Regions from separate parts of the Mycobacterium sp. NGS33 genome, predicted to be linked through region 2. Evidence: predicted binding sites of a transcription regulator. Region 2 holds the regulator's gene; the other holds the start of a gene.

Region 1 (7,684 bases), on a different contig from region 2:
GATCGGGTTGTCGGTGGCCAGGACGATGAAAGGCTTTGGCAGCTGGTGTGTTTCGCCGTCGATGCTCACTTGCCCTTCGGCCATCGCCTCCAGCAGGGCCGCCTGGGTTTTCGGCGGCGTGCGATTGATCTCATCGGCCAGCAACAAGTTGGTGAAGATGGGGCCGGGCCGGAACGCGAAGCGGCCGGACTGCATGTCGTAGATCGTCGAGCCCAGCAGGTCCGCGGGCAGCAGGTCCGGCGTGAACTGCACCCGGGTGAATTGCAGCCCCAGCGCCGCGGCAAAGGATCTCGCGATCAGCGTCTTGCCCAGGCCGGGCAGGTCTTCGATGAGAATGTGACCGCGAGCCAGCACCGTGGTGAGGATGAGCCGCAGCGCGGCTCGCTTCCCCACCACCACGCGTTCTATCTCGTCGAGAATCGCTTCGCAGTGGGCGGTCGTGGTGGCGGCCGGCAGGGTCATGTTCGGATCGCGCCTCCTGTCATACCTGCTCGAGCTTTTGCAGAATCTCTTGCAGCGCCGCACGGCCCGGGCCGGGTTGGCGATCACCGCCGCGCGTGACGTTGTTGGGATTGACCCATTCCCACAGCTCCACACCGAAGATCATGCGCCCGGTTGCGTGGTACGCCGCGGAGTCCTTGGATTGCCTTTGGCCCGTTGTCATCTCGTACCGGCGGGCGAGCATCGGGCGCAGATGGCGGTCCCAGTCGGCCCGGGTCGACTCCGACCACCGGATCGTCGTCTCGGTAGTGGCGAGCCAGCGCCGCAACGAATCCCCGAGATCGTCGGCGTCCGCCTCCCCCTCGGCATCGAAACCCCGCCCCAGCGCACGACGCAGGGTCAGCAACACCAGCGCCAGCCCCGCACCGGACGCCGCCAGCACCAAGCGCCGATCATGCTGCGTCAGCGCCAACAGTTCGATGCCGATGATAAACCAAATGCCCAGCGTCGTAGTCTTTTTCATGCGGGACTCCGCGAACCCAGCTCGTCGAGGACCAACCGGAGGACGCCCACGGCGACGTCGCGGTGGCCCTCGTTCATCACGTGCGGGCTGAACCGCGCCTCGGCGAACAGGTTCACCAATTGGACGGCGTTGTCGGCGTGCAGGGCGTGGTGCTCGACCGCGCGGGCCAGCACCTCGGTCGGGGTATCGAATTCCTGGGGGACGGCGCCGGGAACATGTGCGAGTTCACGTTCCATCGCGGCGTAGCAGGCGATGATCGCCTCGCGCGGTTCGCGGCTCAGGTCGGTCATCTCGGCCAGACCTCGTTCGGCCGCCCGCGCCAGTGACTCCGAACGCGCCGGCGCCGGCGCGGGCTCCGCCGGTTCGTCGGCGACGCCGGGCACCGCCGGACGCCAACGCCGCCGTGCCGTGGCGACGGTACCGGCGACGAACAGCACCAGCATCGCGACCGTGCAGGCGAGCAGGATCCCCAGCATGTTCTGCGAGCCGTCGCGCGGTCGGTGCTGACGTTGCTGCGGCGGGGGCGGTGCGGACGGATTCGCCGGCGGCGCCGCGCCGCTATCGGGTGGTGAGGGGGCGGGAGCGACGCTGTGACCCAGGAGCCGGGCCAGCAGCATCACGGCCAGCAGCCAGGCCACGATCACGGCGAGCCCGATCAGCAACACGCGCCAGCTCGGCCGCCCCCGACCGGTGCCCAACATGTCGGACACCGCACCGGCGGTCGGCGCGGCGGCGCGCGGGTCTCGCAACCGCGCGACGACCGCGATCGCGATCAGGGCGAGCGACACGGCCAGGGTCGCTACCACGAGGGCCAGCGCCCCCCGCCCGCCCGACTCGCTGCGCACCGCGTCGTGGCGAGCGGGAAGGTAGCCGTGCAGGGCGGCGGCGACCACGAGCAGCAGGACGATCAGGGCGACGACTCGCCCTGTCGGCTTGTCTATACCAGGCATTGGCACACCGCTCGATTGGTTGTTGCGGCACTGGCTTTCCTCATACTTGCACGTCAAGCGGCCCCAGGCCAGGACTGGCGTGGCCGCTTATCCACAGTCGGCAGTTCATCCACAAATGCCACGCGGCGCTGCTGATTCGAACACAGGTTCGATACCGTGGCGGGTGTGGGACCTCTGGTGAATGCGGAACAGGCGCGGCAGCGAATCCGCTCGGCGCTCGACGCGATCGACGCTGCCCACGAGGTGTTGCGCCAGACCCCGTCGGACGCGGTCACCAACGCCTTTCGGGTCGACGTCGCCGACCGCCTCGAGGCCCAGGACCGCGCCAATCGCGGCATGATGTACCGGATTTTCGGCGAAATCGCCGACCCGCCGGGCGGCGTGGCGTGCGTGCCCGCGGTGCGCGCCACGCTGTGGGCGCGACTACGCATCACCCCGAAGGAAGTCGCGCGCCGCTTTCGGCTCGCCGCACGCCTCCGGCCGCGCCGCGCGCTGACCGGGGCGGTCCTGGGACCCGAACTGCCGGCCCTGGCGGAGGCGGTGGCCGCCGGTGCGGTGGGTGAGGACCACATTCGCGCCGTGTGCGCCGCCGTCGACATGTTGCCCTCTTGCGTTTCGCCCGTCGATGTCGCGGACGCCGAGCGCACGCTGGTACGGCACGCGACCAAGCTCGACGCCGCGGTGGTCACCAAGCTGGGCCACCGGATTGCCGACTATCTCAATCCCGACGGCCGCTTCACCGACGTCGATCGGGCCCGCCGCCGCGGTGTGCGGCTGGGCCCGCAGGGGCCCGACGGGATGTCGCGGCTCTCCGGCCTACTGGATCCCGAGGCCCGGGCGTACTTCGAAGCCCTCGAAGCTGCGGTCCGGCCCGGTCGCCATCAGAGCCCCGACACCGATCCCGAGGCGCGCGATGACCGCACGCCGGCCCAACGCTGCCACGACGCGCTCAAGCTGGGTCTCGAAATCGCCATCGCCTCCGGCGGTCTCGGGGCGCACCGCGGGCTGCCCGTAACGGTGATCGCCACGACCACGCTGGCCGAACTCGACCGAGCCGCGCACGCAGCCGTCGACTCGTCGGTCCCGATGCCCGCGCCGGCACCCACCGGCGGCGGTTCACGGCTGCCGATGCCGGATCTGATCCGCATGGCCGCCAAGGCAATTCACTACCTCGCGGTGTTCGATGACCACACCGGCCGGCCGTTGTACCTAGGGCGCCAAAAGCGCGTCGCATCGGCGGATCAACGGCTGGTGTGCTACGCCCGTGACCGCGGCTGCACCCACCCCAACTGTCTCGAACCCGGCTATCACTGCGAGGTCCACCATGCGCGCGAATGGGCAGACGGGGGCCCGACCGATGCCGACAACCTGTTCTTCGCCTGCGGATCCGACCACGGCGCGGTGGGCCGAGGCGAATGGCGCACCACGGTGGCCGGCAACGGGCGACTCGGCTGGACCGACGGCAAGGGTCCGCCCGAGGTGAACCACGCGCACCATCCCGACGAGCTGCTGCGCGGCGACCCCGACCCGCCTGAAGGCGAGTGGGTTTAGTCAGGCGTGAAGGGCCGGAAACTGCCCTCGAGGACCTGGAGGTGACCGATGGTGCGGCCGGTGACCTTGCTCGGATCGACCAGGGCCAGTTCGACTGCCGCACGGGCGAATTCGTCCTCCGAGCAGGTGTGATCGAAGGCGCGGGCATAGTAGGACAGCCCCGGGGTGAGGATCGGCTTGGACGGTGACAGCGCATTGACCGCGATGTGGTGGTCGGCCAGATCGAAAGCGGCGCACTGGGTCAGGTGCTCGAGCGCGGCCTTGGATCCGCCATACCCGGGCAGCACGCCACCGCTGCGGTCGGCGTACGGGCCATCACCGGGCAGTCGCGACGCGACCGAGGTGATGTTGATGATCGAGCCGCCGCCCGCCTCGATCATGTCGGGGCACACCATTTGCATCAGTTCGTAGGCCGCGAACACCGCGATCTCGAAGTGCCGGCGATACGCGTGCAGGGGCGTGCTGACGAATCCCGGCCAGCCGGGCTTGGCGGCACCGGCCGGCTTGGCGGCACTCGCCGGGTCGGCGGCGCGGGCTGGCTTGGCGGCGCGCGGCGGCGCGCCCGGTGCCGGCGGGCGCCCGGGCGCGGTGAAGGCCGCATTGTTGACCAGAATCTCGATGGGGCCCAGCGCTTCTCGCGCCGACTCGACCAGCCGGGCGATGTGCTCGCGGTCGGTCAGATCCGCCCGGACCGGCACGGCGCGCCCGCCGGCCGCCTCGATGTCGGCGACGGTCTCTCCGATGGTTCCGGGCAACCGGTCGTCCCACACTTCTTCGGTACGCCCGGCCACCGCCACCGCCGCCCCCTCGGCAGCCAGTGCCAACGCGATGGCCCGGCCCAGACCGCGGCTGCCGCCGGTGACGATCGCGGCGCGGCCGGCGAGCCGCCCCGTCACCGGCGCACCCCGTGCACGACGATGGCGGTGGTCTGCTCCACCCACGCGTCGCCGAGTACCTCTTCCGGACGCAGCAGCATCCGCAGCATCGTCGCTCCCCCGATCAACTCGATCAAACGGTCGGGATCCACATCGGGATGGGCTTCGCCCCGGTCAACCGCCTCCCGCAGCCGCACCCGCACCGCGGTGAACAGGTCCACGAACCGCGCCATCACCCGCGCGTTGAGCGCGGGATCGGCCGTCATGTCGGCAACCAGACCGGGCAGCGCGGCACGCACCACCGGGGTGGTGAACACGTCGCGGGTGGCCTCGATCATCATCCGCATGTCGGCGGCGATGTCCCCGGCCGGCGACTCCAGCGCGGTCGGGGCCGTCGGGAAGGCGGCCTCGTGCACCAGCTCGGCCTTGCTCGACCACCGCCGATACAGCGCGGATTTCGTGGTGCCGGCGCGCTCGGCGACCGCGGCCAGGCTGATGTTGGAATAGCCCGTTTGGACAAGCAGTTCCGCGGTCGCCGACAGGATCGCGGAGTCGATACGCGGATCGCGCGGGCGGCCGGCGCCGGAGGCCTTGTCAAGGCCGGACGGGTCTGCTTTCATAACGCTACCTACCGTATCGTAATTGCCTCAACGAAGGAGGCACCTTATGGCCACAGAACCGGCGGTCGACAACGTCGACCGGCTCCAGCGCTCCAGCCGCGACGTCACCACCTTGCCGACGGTCATGTCACGCTGGCTCTCCACCGTACTGCCGGAGGCCGCAAATCCCGAGGTGACCGTGGAAAGCGGCGTGGACTCGACGGGCATGTCGTCGGAGACGATCATCCTGACCACCCGCTGGCAGCAGGACGGGCAGCCGACCGAGCAGAAGCTGGTGGCCCGGGTGGCGCCCACCGCCGAGGATGTGCAGGTCTTCCCGACCTACCGGCTCGACCACCAATTCGACGTCATCCGCAAAGTGGGCGAGCTGACCGACGTGCCCGTGCCCCGGGTGCGCTGGCTGGAGAACACCGGCGACGTCCTGGGCACACCGTTTTTCGTGATGGACTACGTCGAGGGTGAGGTGCCGCCCGACGTCATGCCGTACACCTTCGGGGGCAACTGGTTTGCCGACGCGCCCGCCGAGCGGCAGCGCGAGCTGCAGGACGCCACCGTCGGCGTCCTGGCCGCATTGCACTCGATCGCGAACGCGCAGAGCACATTTGGCTTCCTCACCGAGGGCCAGTCCGGCGACACCGCGATGCGCAAGCACTTCAACTGGGTGCGATCCTGGTATGACTTCGCGGTACCCGACATCGGGCGATCGCCGCTGCTGGAGCGGACCTTCGAGTGGCTGGAGGCCAACTGGCCGGCCGAGGCGGCCGCCGCCGAGCCGGTGCTGCTGTGGGGCGACGCCCGGGTCGGCAACGTGCTGTACAACGACTTCCGGCCGGTCGCGGTGCTGGACTGGGAGATGGTGACGTTGGGACCGCGCGAGCTGGATGTGGCGTGGATGATATTCGCGCACATGGTCTTTCAGGAGCTCGCCGGCCTGGCCGGCCTGCCGGGGCTACCCGGGGTGATGCGCGAGGAGGACGTGCGCGCCACCTACGCGCGGCTGGCCGGCGTCGAAGTCGGTGACCTGCATTGGTTCTACGTGTACTCCGGCGTGATGTGGGCGTGTGTGTTCATGCGCACCGGCGCCCGGCGGGTCCACTTCGGCGAGACCGAAAAGCCCGACGATGTCGAATCGCTGTTCTACCACGCCGGATTGATGCGGAGGCTAATCGGTGAGGGTTTGATCGGAGAGGACCAGTAATGCTCGGACCGCTCGACGAGTTCCCCGTACACCAGATCCCCCAGCCCATCGCCTGGCCGGGCTCCTCGGACCGCAACTTCTACGACCGCTCCTACTTCAACGCCCACGACCGCACCGGCAACATCTTCGTGATCAGCGGCATCGGCTACTACCCCAACCTCGGCGTCAAGGATGCGTTCCTGCTCATCCGGCGCGGCGATACCCAGACCGCCGTTCACCTTTCGGACGCCATCGATCAAGACCGGCTCAACCAGCACGTCAACGGCTATCGCGTCGAGGTCATCGAACCGCTGCGCAGGCTGCGCATCGTGCTCGACGAAACCGAAGGCATCGCAGCCGATCTCACCTGGAAGGGCCTGTTCGACGTCGTCCAGGAGCAGCCGCACATCCTGCGCTCGGGCACCCGCGTCACCCTGGACGCGCAGCGCTTCGCGCAGCTGGGCAGCTGGAGCGGGCACATCGTCATCGACGGCGAGGAGATCGCCGTCGACCCCAACACCTGGCTGGGCAGCCGCGACCGGTCCTGGGGCATCCGTCCGATCGGCGAGGCCGAGCCCGCGGGCCGGCCGGCCGATCCGCCCTTCGAGGGCATGTGGTGGCTCTATATACCCATGGCGTTCGACGATTTCGCCATCGTGCTGATCATCCAGGAGGAGCCCAACGGGTTCCGTTCGCTCAACGACTGCACCCGCATCTGGCGCGACGGACGCGTCGAGCAGCTGGGCTGGCCGCGGGTCAAGATCCACTACCGCTCCGGCACCCGCATCCCCACCGGCGCGACCATCGACGCCACCGCTCCGGACGGGACCCCCGTCCACTTCGACGTGGAGTCCAAGCTGCCGGTGCCCATTCACGTCGGCGGCGGGTACGGCGGCGACTCCGACTGGATTCACGGCACGTGGAAGGGCGAAAAGTTCACCGAGCGGCTGACTTACGACATGACCGACCCGGCCATCGTCGGCCGCGCGGGCTTCGGCGTGATCGACCATGTCGGCCGCGCGGTCTGCCGCGACGGCGACGGCGAGCCGGTCGAGGGCTGGGGCCTGTACGAGCACGGCGCGCTGGGGCGCCACGACCCGTCCGGGTTCAAGGATTGGCTGACGGTCGCGCCGTAGTCCGGCGCCGTAGTCCGGCGGCGTAGTTCGGCGCTGTAGTCCAGCGCCGGTAGCCGCGCCGGGACGGCGGGGCGGAGGACATGACTTGCGGAAAGCACGTGGTGGCAGCGCAATTAACATAGCGAGCTCGGCATACGTTTGCCATCGCCACGAGGCGAACGTCGCGCAATCAGCTTGCAGAAAGTGCCGTAAAAAGCGCGGAAATGCGGTTCACTGGACCGCGTGCCAAATCCGCCGCGCATCGTCGACGTCGTCGTCGTCGGTGCGGGCTTCGCCGGACTCGCCGCGGCGCGCGAGCTGGCACAGCAGGGCCATGACGTCGTGGTGTTCGAGGGCCGCGACCGGGTCGGCGGACGGTCCCTGACCGGCAGCGTCGCCGGATTGCCGGCCGATCTGGGCGGCACGTTCGTG
Region 2 (7,684 bases):
ATGACGGCAGAACGGACAGTGCATGACCGCTCCTTCACCGTGCCGACGAACAACCGCAGAACTTTGAGCGTACCCGCGCGCCGATCTGCATGGCTAACAGAGCCGTTTTCGCACAACGGTTGTCAGCCGACCGGAGCGATGAGGGTCTGACCCGCCATCAGGTTGGGCGAGTGCAGATCGTTGAGTTCGCGGATGCGGTCGGCGACCTGAGTGGTCGGCGCCTCGGGCGCGACCCGGTGCGCGAAGTCCTGCAGCGACTCCCCCGCGTCGACGCGGACGACGGCCAGCCGGTCGGGAATGTGGGCCGCGTTGTTGGTGGAGTCGCCGTTGAGCACCTGGCCGACGTTCGCGACGAGCCCCAGCCACAGCGTGATCGCCCCGGCGGCCAACGCCAGCCCGATGGTCGACGCCCAGGTGGTCGCGCGCCGGCGGTGCGGGGCGACCGACATTGCCACCCCGGTGCCGTAATAGCGCGTCGCCGCGCCCGCCGGGCGCGCCGGCGCCGGCCTGCGGGATCGGGTCAGACCGTCGCGTCCATACCGAGCACCCTGCACGGGTCCGTTGATCGGGCGCCGAAGACTGCTGATACGCGGCGCAGGCGTGTGGATGACTGTCATCTTCGTTCCTCCGGTCAACTAGCTCTCGCTCGTGTGTTCGACTCTAATCGCTTGTGTGTTCGAAACCCGAACATTTGAGCGAAGCGTGTCGCACGAGCAAACGCTAGATCACACCACCGACAAGTTCGTCGGCCTTTACCACTGTCACGAGGCCCAAATACCCGATAACCCGAAGAGTTACACATTTGTGATTCACCCGACTTTGCGCCTTTTCCGTCGCCGCCCGCGACGGCGCGACACGCCACTCGAACACATGTTTGATTCTTGTTCGAGTGGCGGCTACATTCATTGCCATGGGCGACAGCAACGACATTTCCTCGGCCGGCCCCGAAGGCCGGTTGCACTCCGTGGATCCCTCGCTGACCGAGCGTCAGCGCACCATTCTGAATGTCATCCGCGCCTCGGTCACCAGCCGCGGCTACCCGCCGAGCATCCGCGAGATCGGCGACGCCGTCGGCCTGACGTCGACGTCATCGGTGGCGCACCAGCTGCGCACCCTGGAGCGCAAGGGATACCTGCGGCGCGACCCCAACCGCCCCCGGGCGGTCGATGTCCGCGGGATCGACGACGACGTGACGGCGCCCGCCACCGAGGTGGCCGGCTCGGATGCCCTGCCCGAACCCACGTTTGTCCCGGTGCTCGGGCGCATCGCGGCCGGTGGACCGATCCTGGCCGAGGAGGCCGTCGAGGATGTCTTTCCCCTGCCACGCGAATTGGTCGGCGAGGGAACGCTTTTCCTGCTCAAGGTGGTCGGTGATTCGATGGTCGACGCCGCGATCTGTGACGGCGACTGGGTGGTGGTGCGTCAGCAGAACGTCGCCGACAACGGCGACATCGTCGCGGCGATGCTCGACGGCGAAGCCACCGTCAAGACGTTCAAGCGCGCCGGCGGTCAGGTCTGGCTGATGCCGCACAACCCGGCGTTCGACCCCATCCCCGGCAACGACGCCAGCGTGCTCGGCAAGGTCGTCACCGTCATCCGCAAGGTCTGACGCCCCGCCGCGTCAGTCGGCGCGGGTGAAACCGTTGGCCAGCGCGACTTCTTCGCTCGACAGCCAGAGTTCGGCGAGCGTGTCCTGATACAGGTCGCTGCCCGGCGTGTAATACAGCCCGTACCGGGCGCTGGCCTTGATCGGATATCCCTCGGGCGCCTGGTACGGGTCGTCGAGCGGCAGGTGGATCGTGGGCCGGCCGTCCGGGCCCGCCAGACCATTGTCCGAGCCGTCCTCGTCGTCGGCGGCGGCGTGCCGTCCGCTTCGCGCCGGCGCCCCGGCCGCGACCGCTCCGGCGACCACCGCGTCTGCCACGTCGGCTCCCCGGTCCTCCGCCGGCTCGGCCTCGGCCTCGGGCTCGGGCGTGGCGAGGTCGAGGTAGTCGTCCTCGGGCTCGGCCGTGTCCAGGGCGCCGGTCACGGCGTCGGTGTCGGGCGGGGTGCGGGGCACCGCGAGGTCAAGGTATTCGTCGTCCGGGTAGGCCTCCTGCGCGTACCCGGCGTCGAGGTCGTCGGCGTCGGCGTAGGCGGCGTCGTCCGCGGTGTCGGGCTCGGCGAGCTCGGGAACCTCGTCGGCGTAGTCGGCGTAGTCGACCTGGGCGGCGGGATAGTCGGCCTCCGACAGCATCTCGCCGGAGACGACGGGGATGGAGTCGGTGTCGACGGCGTCGGGGTCTTCCTCCTCGAACCCGTATTCACTCTCGGCGGGAGCCTGGCGCTGCCAGCTGACCCGCCCGGCATCCGGCGCCGGTTCGGCCGGCGCGCTGAGCGCGAACGCCTCGGCGTCGTGGTCGGAATCGTCGTGCCCCCAGGGGTCGCCGGCGTCGTAGCCGAAGTCCCGGCCCTGGTCGGGCGCATAACCCACGGCGTCGGCCTGTTCGGGCCGGCGCCGGCGCCAGACGAACAGCACCCAGACCAGCAACACGAGCAGCACCAGTACCGGGATGGCGGCCATCAGCCACCACCAGTGCCAGGTGAACTTCTTGGCGTGCGCCGGCATGGCCGAGTTGCTCGGCTGGTTCTGACCCGACACTTGCAGGCCGGACAGGAGCGGCGCCAGGTTGGACGGCTCCGTGCTGAACGTGTTCTTGGCCCGGTTCCACGAGATCTTGCCGCCGGTGAACTGCTGCGAAACCACGTCGCCGTTCACGGCCTGGTCGCCCACCGGCGCGCCCAGCTTGCCGGCGGGGGCGCGCAGCTTGTCCCACGCCGCCTTCATCGCCCCGCGGATGACGAACGCGCCGTGGTCCGACGTCCAGAAGATGACCGGCTTGTCGGCGGCGGAGAAGGTGCAGATTTTGCTGGAAGATCCTATGCCGCCGTCGGTTTCGTTGGTGGTGGGAAATCCGAGGTCGCTGCCGACCGGGCCGCCCAGCGACTCGTATTTGGCCAGAATGTCGCTCTCGACGGCGTTCGCGCCGGTGGCCGGGGTGAAGAACACCTTGCCGCGGGCGAAGTTCTGGGCGATGCCGTCACCGCCGACGGGATACTGGCCGCCCTGCTTGGCGCCCAACGGCCCGGTGGCTCCGCCGGCAGCGCGCCACGCCGTGTTGATCGCCGCGGTGGGATCGATCGCCACCTGCAGGCCCTTCAACTGGTCGGCCAGCGCCGGCGGTTCGGTGGTGAACTGCTTCGTCTGCCGATTCCAGGACACCTGGCCGCCGCTGAATTTCTGCGAGGACACCTCGCCGCTGTAGGTCTCGTCGCCGACCGGTACACCGAGAACCCCGCCCGAGCTGCCCAGCTTGTCCCAGGCGGTGTTGAGGGCGCCGCGCACCACGAACGGGCCGTGCTCGGGGGTCCAGAAGATCACCGGCTTGTCGCTGGCCGAGAAGGTGATCACCCGGCTGTCGGGACCGGACAGGCCCGGCACTTCGTTGATGGTCGGAAAGCCCAGATCGCTGCCGGCCGGCCCGCCGAGCTGCTCGTATTTGTCCAGGACGGGCCCGTACGCGAACTTGGCTCCGGTGGCCGGGGTGAAGAACATCTTGCCGCCGTCGAAGTCCAGGGCGAAGCCGTCCCCGACGGGGTACACGTCGCCCTTGCGGGCGCCCAGTGGTGAGGTGTCGCCGCCGGCCTTGTCCCAGGCGGCCATGATCGCGGCTTCGGCGTCGCCGATCGGACTCGCTACCGCGGTGGGGGCCAACAGCACGGCGGCCAGTGCGGTGGTCGTCAAGCTGACCAGCGCGCTTCCGATCAGCTTGCGCATGTGACCTCTCTGCACCTTCACCAAGCCTCCCAGCCGGCGGATAGGGATCTATCTGCGGCTATGCCCTTACCTGCATAACCGGCGAACGGGCCGTGCTGCGCGGAATGGACCCGCGCACGATCAGCCTTACCGCCGGGCTCGCATTACTTTGCTCCAGCCAACAAGAAATGCGAAGTCGAATCACAAATTTTACAAAAACGGATACCACACCGATGTCGAAATGATGCGCGCCCATGGCCCAATCGCGACCGCCCGCCCCGCCCGTCGTTCGGCGTTGCGGATATCGCACAGAAAACGGCCGGACCGCGGATCGAGCAGCAGCGCCGGACTGCCGACTCGCACAGCGCAATTGCGCCGGACGTGTCCGCGCACCGGGCACGAACGGTCGCCACCGGCCCGATCGCGGGCCTGATTAGGCGCGACGGCACGTCCTGAAGACCTGCGCCGATGGGCCGTGACCCCGCAGCGCAGTCACGCTCTCACCCGCGCCAACCCACGCGCCGTGGCCAGTTTGTCGCCCGCCGCCAGTAGCGCCGGGGCCGTTCCCACCGAATCTTCGCCGCGATGATTCTTTGCCGCTATACAGCAAACGAAACGCTATACGCCGAGGCTGCGGCCGATGATTTCCTTCATGATCTCGGTCGTGCCGCCGTAGATGGTTTGCACCCGCGCGTCCAGATAGGCACGGGCAACGGGGTATTCGCGCATGTAGCCGTAGCCGCCGTGCAGCTGCAGGCAGCGGTCGATCAGGTGCACCTGCTTTTCGGTGCAGTACCACTTGGCCATCGCGGCCTGTTCGGCGGTCAGCTTGTGGTCCAGGTGCAGGCGGACGAACTCGTCGACCATCATGCGGACCACGGTCGCCTCCGTCGCCAGTTCGGCGAGCACGAAGCGGCTGTTCTGGAAGCTGCCGATCGGCTTGCCAAATGCCTTGCGCTCCTTGGTGTATTGCAGGGTCTGCTCCAGCACCTGCTCCATGGCCGCGGCCGCCATGATGGCGATCGAGATGCGTTCCTGCGGCAGGTTCTGCATCAGGTAGATGAACCCCATGCCCTCCTGGCCCAGCAGGTTTTCGGCCGGCACGTGCACGTCGGTGAACGACAGCTCGGCCGTGTCCTGGGCGTCCAGCCCGATCTTGTCCAGGTGCCGGCCGCGCTCGAAACCCTCCATGCCGCGCTCGACGGCCAGCAGCGAGAAGCCCTGCGCGCCCTTGTCCGGGTCGGTCTGCGCGACCACGATCACCAGGTCGGAGTTGATTCCGTTGGTGATGAACGTCTTTGATCCGTTGAGCACGTAGTGGTCGCCCTGCTTGACCGCGCGGGTCTTGATGCCCTGCAGGTCGCTGCCGGTGCCCGGCTCGGTCATCGCAATCGCCGTAATCAGCTCTCCGGTACAGAATTTCGGCAGCCAGCGCTGCTTCTGCTCCTCGGTGGCCAGGGCCAACAGGTACGGCGCCACGATGTCGTTGTGCAGGCCGAACCCGATGCCGCTGTAGCGGCCCGCGGTGGTCTCCTCGGTGATGATCGTGTTGTACCGGAAGTCGGGGTTGCCGCCACCGCCGTACTCCTCGGGCACCGCCATGCCGAGGAAGCCCTGCTTGCCGGCCTCGAGCCAGACGCCACGGTCGACGATCTTCGCCTTCTCCCACTCGTCGTGGTAGGGCGCGACATGGCGCTCGAGGAAGCCCCGGTAGGACTCACGAAACAGGTCGTGCTCTGACTCGAAAAGAGTGCGCTGGTATTTGATGGCGCTGCTCATGGAAAGACCTCCGGCGACTGGGATGCTGCAGCCCAACATATACCAACCGGACGGTTGGTCGGCGGCTGGCGGGGGTCGCCTACGGACGCCGCCGGGGGCCTCGGGTGCGGCTGCGGGGCGCGGAGCGCCCGGTCATCGGGCGCAACGCCCGCTCAGTCGGTCGAGAACTCGCGCAGCCGGCCGGCCAGCGCCACCGGGACCCGGGCCCTGATCCGGGTGCCCTCGGCGTTGTGCTCCTCGTGCTGGACGCGCCCATCGGCGTGCAGGCGGGCGACCAGGTCGCCGCGGTGGTACGGGATCACCACGTCCACGGCGGTGTCGGCGGGAACGGCGAGCTCGGCGATCCGCCGGCGCAGGGCGCCGATGCCGTCGCCGGTGCGCGCGGAGACGAACATGGCGTCGGGCAGCGCGTGACGCAGTTTGGCCAGCGCCAAATCGCTTGCGGCGTCGACCTTGTTCACCACCACCAGCTCCTGCGGCGCCGCACCGTCGTGGTCGGCCCCGTAGTCGGCGACGACGTCGGAGACCACCTGGCGGACGGCGTTGATCTGCGCCAGGGGGTTGGCGTCGGCCCCGTCGACGACATGCACCAGCAGGTCGGCGTCGACCACCTCCTCCAGCGTGGAGCGGAACGCCTCGACCAGTTGGGTGGGCAGGTGGCGGACGAACCCGACGGTGTCGGTGAGGACGAACGGCCGGCCGTCGTCGAATTCGGAGCGCCGGGTGGTGGGCTCCAGGGTGGCGAACAACGCGTCCTGGACCAGCACCCCGGCCCCGGTCAGCGCGTTGAGCAGGCTCGACTTGCCGGCGTTGGTGTAGCCGACGATGGCGATCGCAGGCAGTTCGCTGTGCACCCGACGGCTGCGCTGGGTGTCGCGGACCTGCTTCATGTCCTTGATCTCGCGGCGCAGCTTGGCCATCCGCTCGCGGATGCGCCGCCGGTCGGTCTCGATCTTGGTTTCACCGGGACCGCGCAGGCCCACGCCTCCCCCGCTGCCGCCGGCGCGGCCACCGGCCTGCCGCGACATCGACTCACCCCAGCCGCGCAGCCGCGGCAGCATGTATTCCATCTGGGCCAGCGTCACCTGCGCCTTGCCCTCCCGGCTGGTGGCGTGCTGGGCGAAGATGTCGAGGATCAGCGCGGTGCGGTCGATGACCTTGACCTTCACGGCCTTCTCCAGGGCCGTCAGCTGAGCCGGGGACAGCTCGCCGTCGCAGATGACGGTGTCGGCGCCGGTCGCCAGCACCACCTCCCGCAATTCCTGCGCCTTGCCGGAGCCGATGTAGGTCGACGGGTCGGGCTTGTCGCGGCGCTGGATCAGCCCTTCGAGCACGTGCGAGCCGGCGGTCTCGGCCAGGGCGGCCAGCTCGGCCATGCTGGCCTCGCCGTCGGCGGCGCTGCCGTCGGTCCAGACGCCCACCAGAACGACCCGCTCGAGCCGAAGCTGGCGGTACTCGACCTCGGAGATGTCGGTGAGTTCGGTGGACAGGCCGGCGACGCGGCGCAGCGCCGACCGATCTTCGAGGGCGAGTTCGCCCGTGCTGGGCTCCGGCGCGGCCGGAGAGTGATCGCGAAATTCGGGATGTGTCATAGGCAATACACGATGATGCACGCGAAAAGGGTTTTGTGCACTCGATTTAACGCTGCTGCTGTCGCCACCATTCCTCGCTGAGTTCTCCTTGGGCCACCAGCACGGACGGTCCGCGCAGGAAGCTGGTGGCGTCGGTGATGGTGACAACGACCTCGCCGCCGGGCACGCGCACGGTCAGGGTGCCGGTGGCCGCACCGGCACCGGCGAGCGCGGCGACGGCGGCCGCAACGGTTCCGGTACCGCAGGAGCGCGTCTCGCCGACTCCCCGCTCGTGCACCCGCATGTGTACCGCCCCGTCGGCGGGTGCGGTGACGATCTCGACGTTCACCCCGTCGGGGAACTGAGTCGCGTCGAAGCTCACCGGCGCGGCCACATCCAGTACCGCCAGCGCCTCGGGCGTCAGATCCGGGTCCACACAGGCCAGGTGGGGATTGCCGACGTCGACCGCCAGGCCGGAGAACCGCCGCCCGCCCACGACCGCCTCGCCGCCGCCCAGCGTGTTGGCCTTGCCCATGTC

Evidence for each region. The regulator LexA, encoded in region 2, represses DNA repair genes until DNA is damaged. The targets are predictions, from matches to a motif close to CGAACANNTGTTCG.
Region 1: AC5Y5B_RS21200 (HNH endonuclease signature motif containing protein) is a predicted target of LexA. The motif match lies at 2,052-2,065, and genes of this name have one in related genera.

The regions. Positions count from the first base shown of each region.
Region 1 covers NZ_JCALDN010000018.1:27,500-35,183, forward strand. The annotation lists gene AC5Y5B_RS21185 (AAA family ATPase) at 1-462, opposite strand, end outside; gene AC5Y5B_RS21190 (hypothetical protein) at 482-964, opposite strand; gene AC5Y5B_RS21195 (DUF4129 domain-containing protein) at 961-1,914, opposite strand; gene AC5Y5B_RS21200 (HNH endonuclease signature motif containing protein) at 2,080-3,465, shown strand; gene AC5Y5B_RS21205 (SDR family NAD(P)-dependent oxidoreductase) at 3,462-4,361, opposite strand; gene AC5Y5B_RS21210 (TetR/AcrR family transcriptional regulator) at 4,358-4,960, opposite strand; gene AC5Y5B_RS21215 (phosphotransferase family protein) at 5,007-6,158, shown strand; gene AC5Y5B_RS21220 (Rv3169 family protein) at 6,158-7,273, shown strand; gene AC5Y5B_RS21225 (flavin monoamine oxidase family protein) at 7,496-7,684, shown strand, end outside.
Region 2 covers NZ_JCALDN010000025.1:20,741-28,424, reverse strand. The annotation lists gene nrdR (transcriptional regulator NrdR) at 1-24, opposite strand, end outside; gene AC5Y5B_RS23740 (LysM peptidoglycan-binding domain-containing protein) at 123-617, opposite strand; gene lexA (transcriptional repressor LexA) at 911-1,609, shown strand; gene AC5Y5B_RS23730 (LGFP repeat-containing protein) at 1,622-3,817, opposite strand; gene AC5Y5B_RS23725 (acyl-CoA dehydrogenase family protein) at 4,415-5,575, opposite strand; gene hflX (GTPase HflX) at 5,728-7,167, opposite strand; gene dapF (diaminopimelate epimerase) at 7,214-7,684, opposite strand, start outside.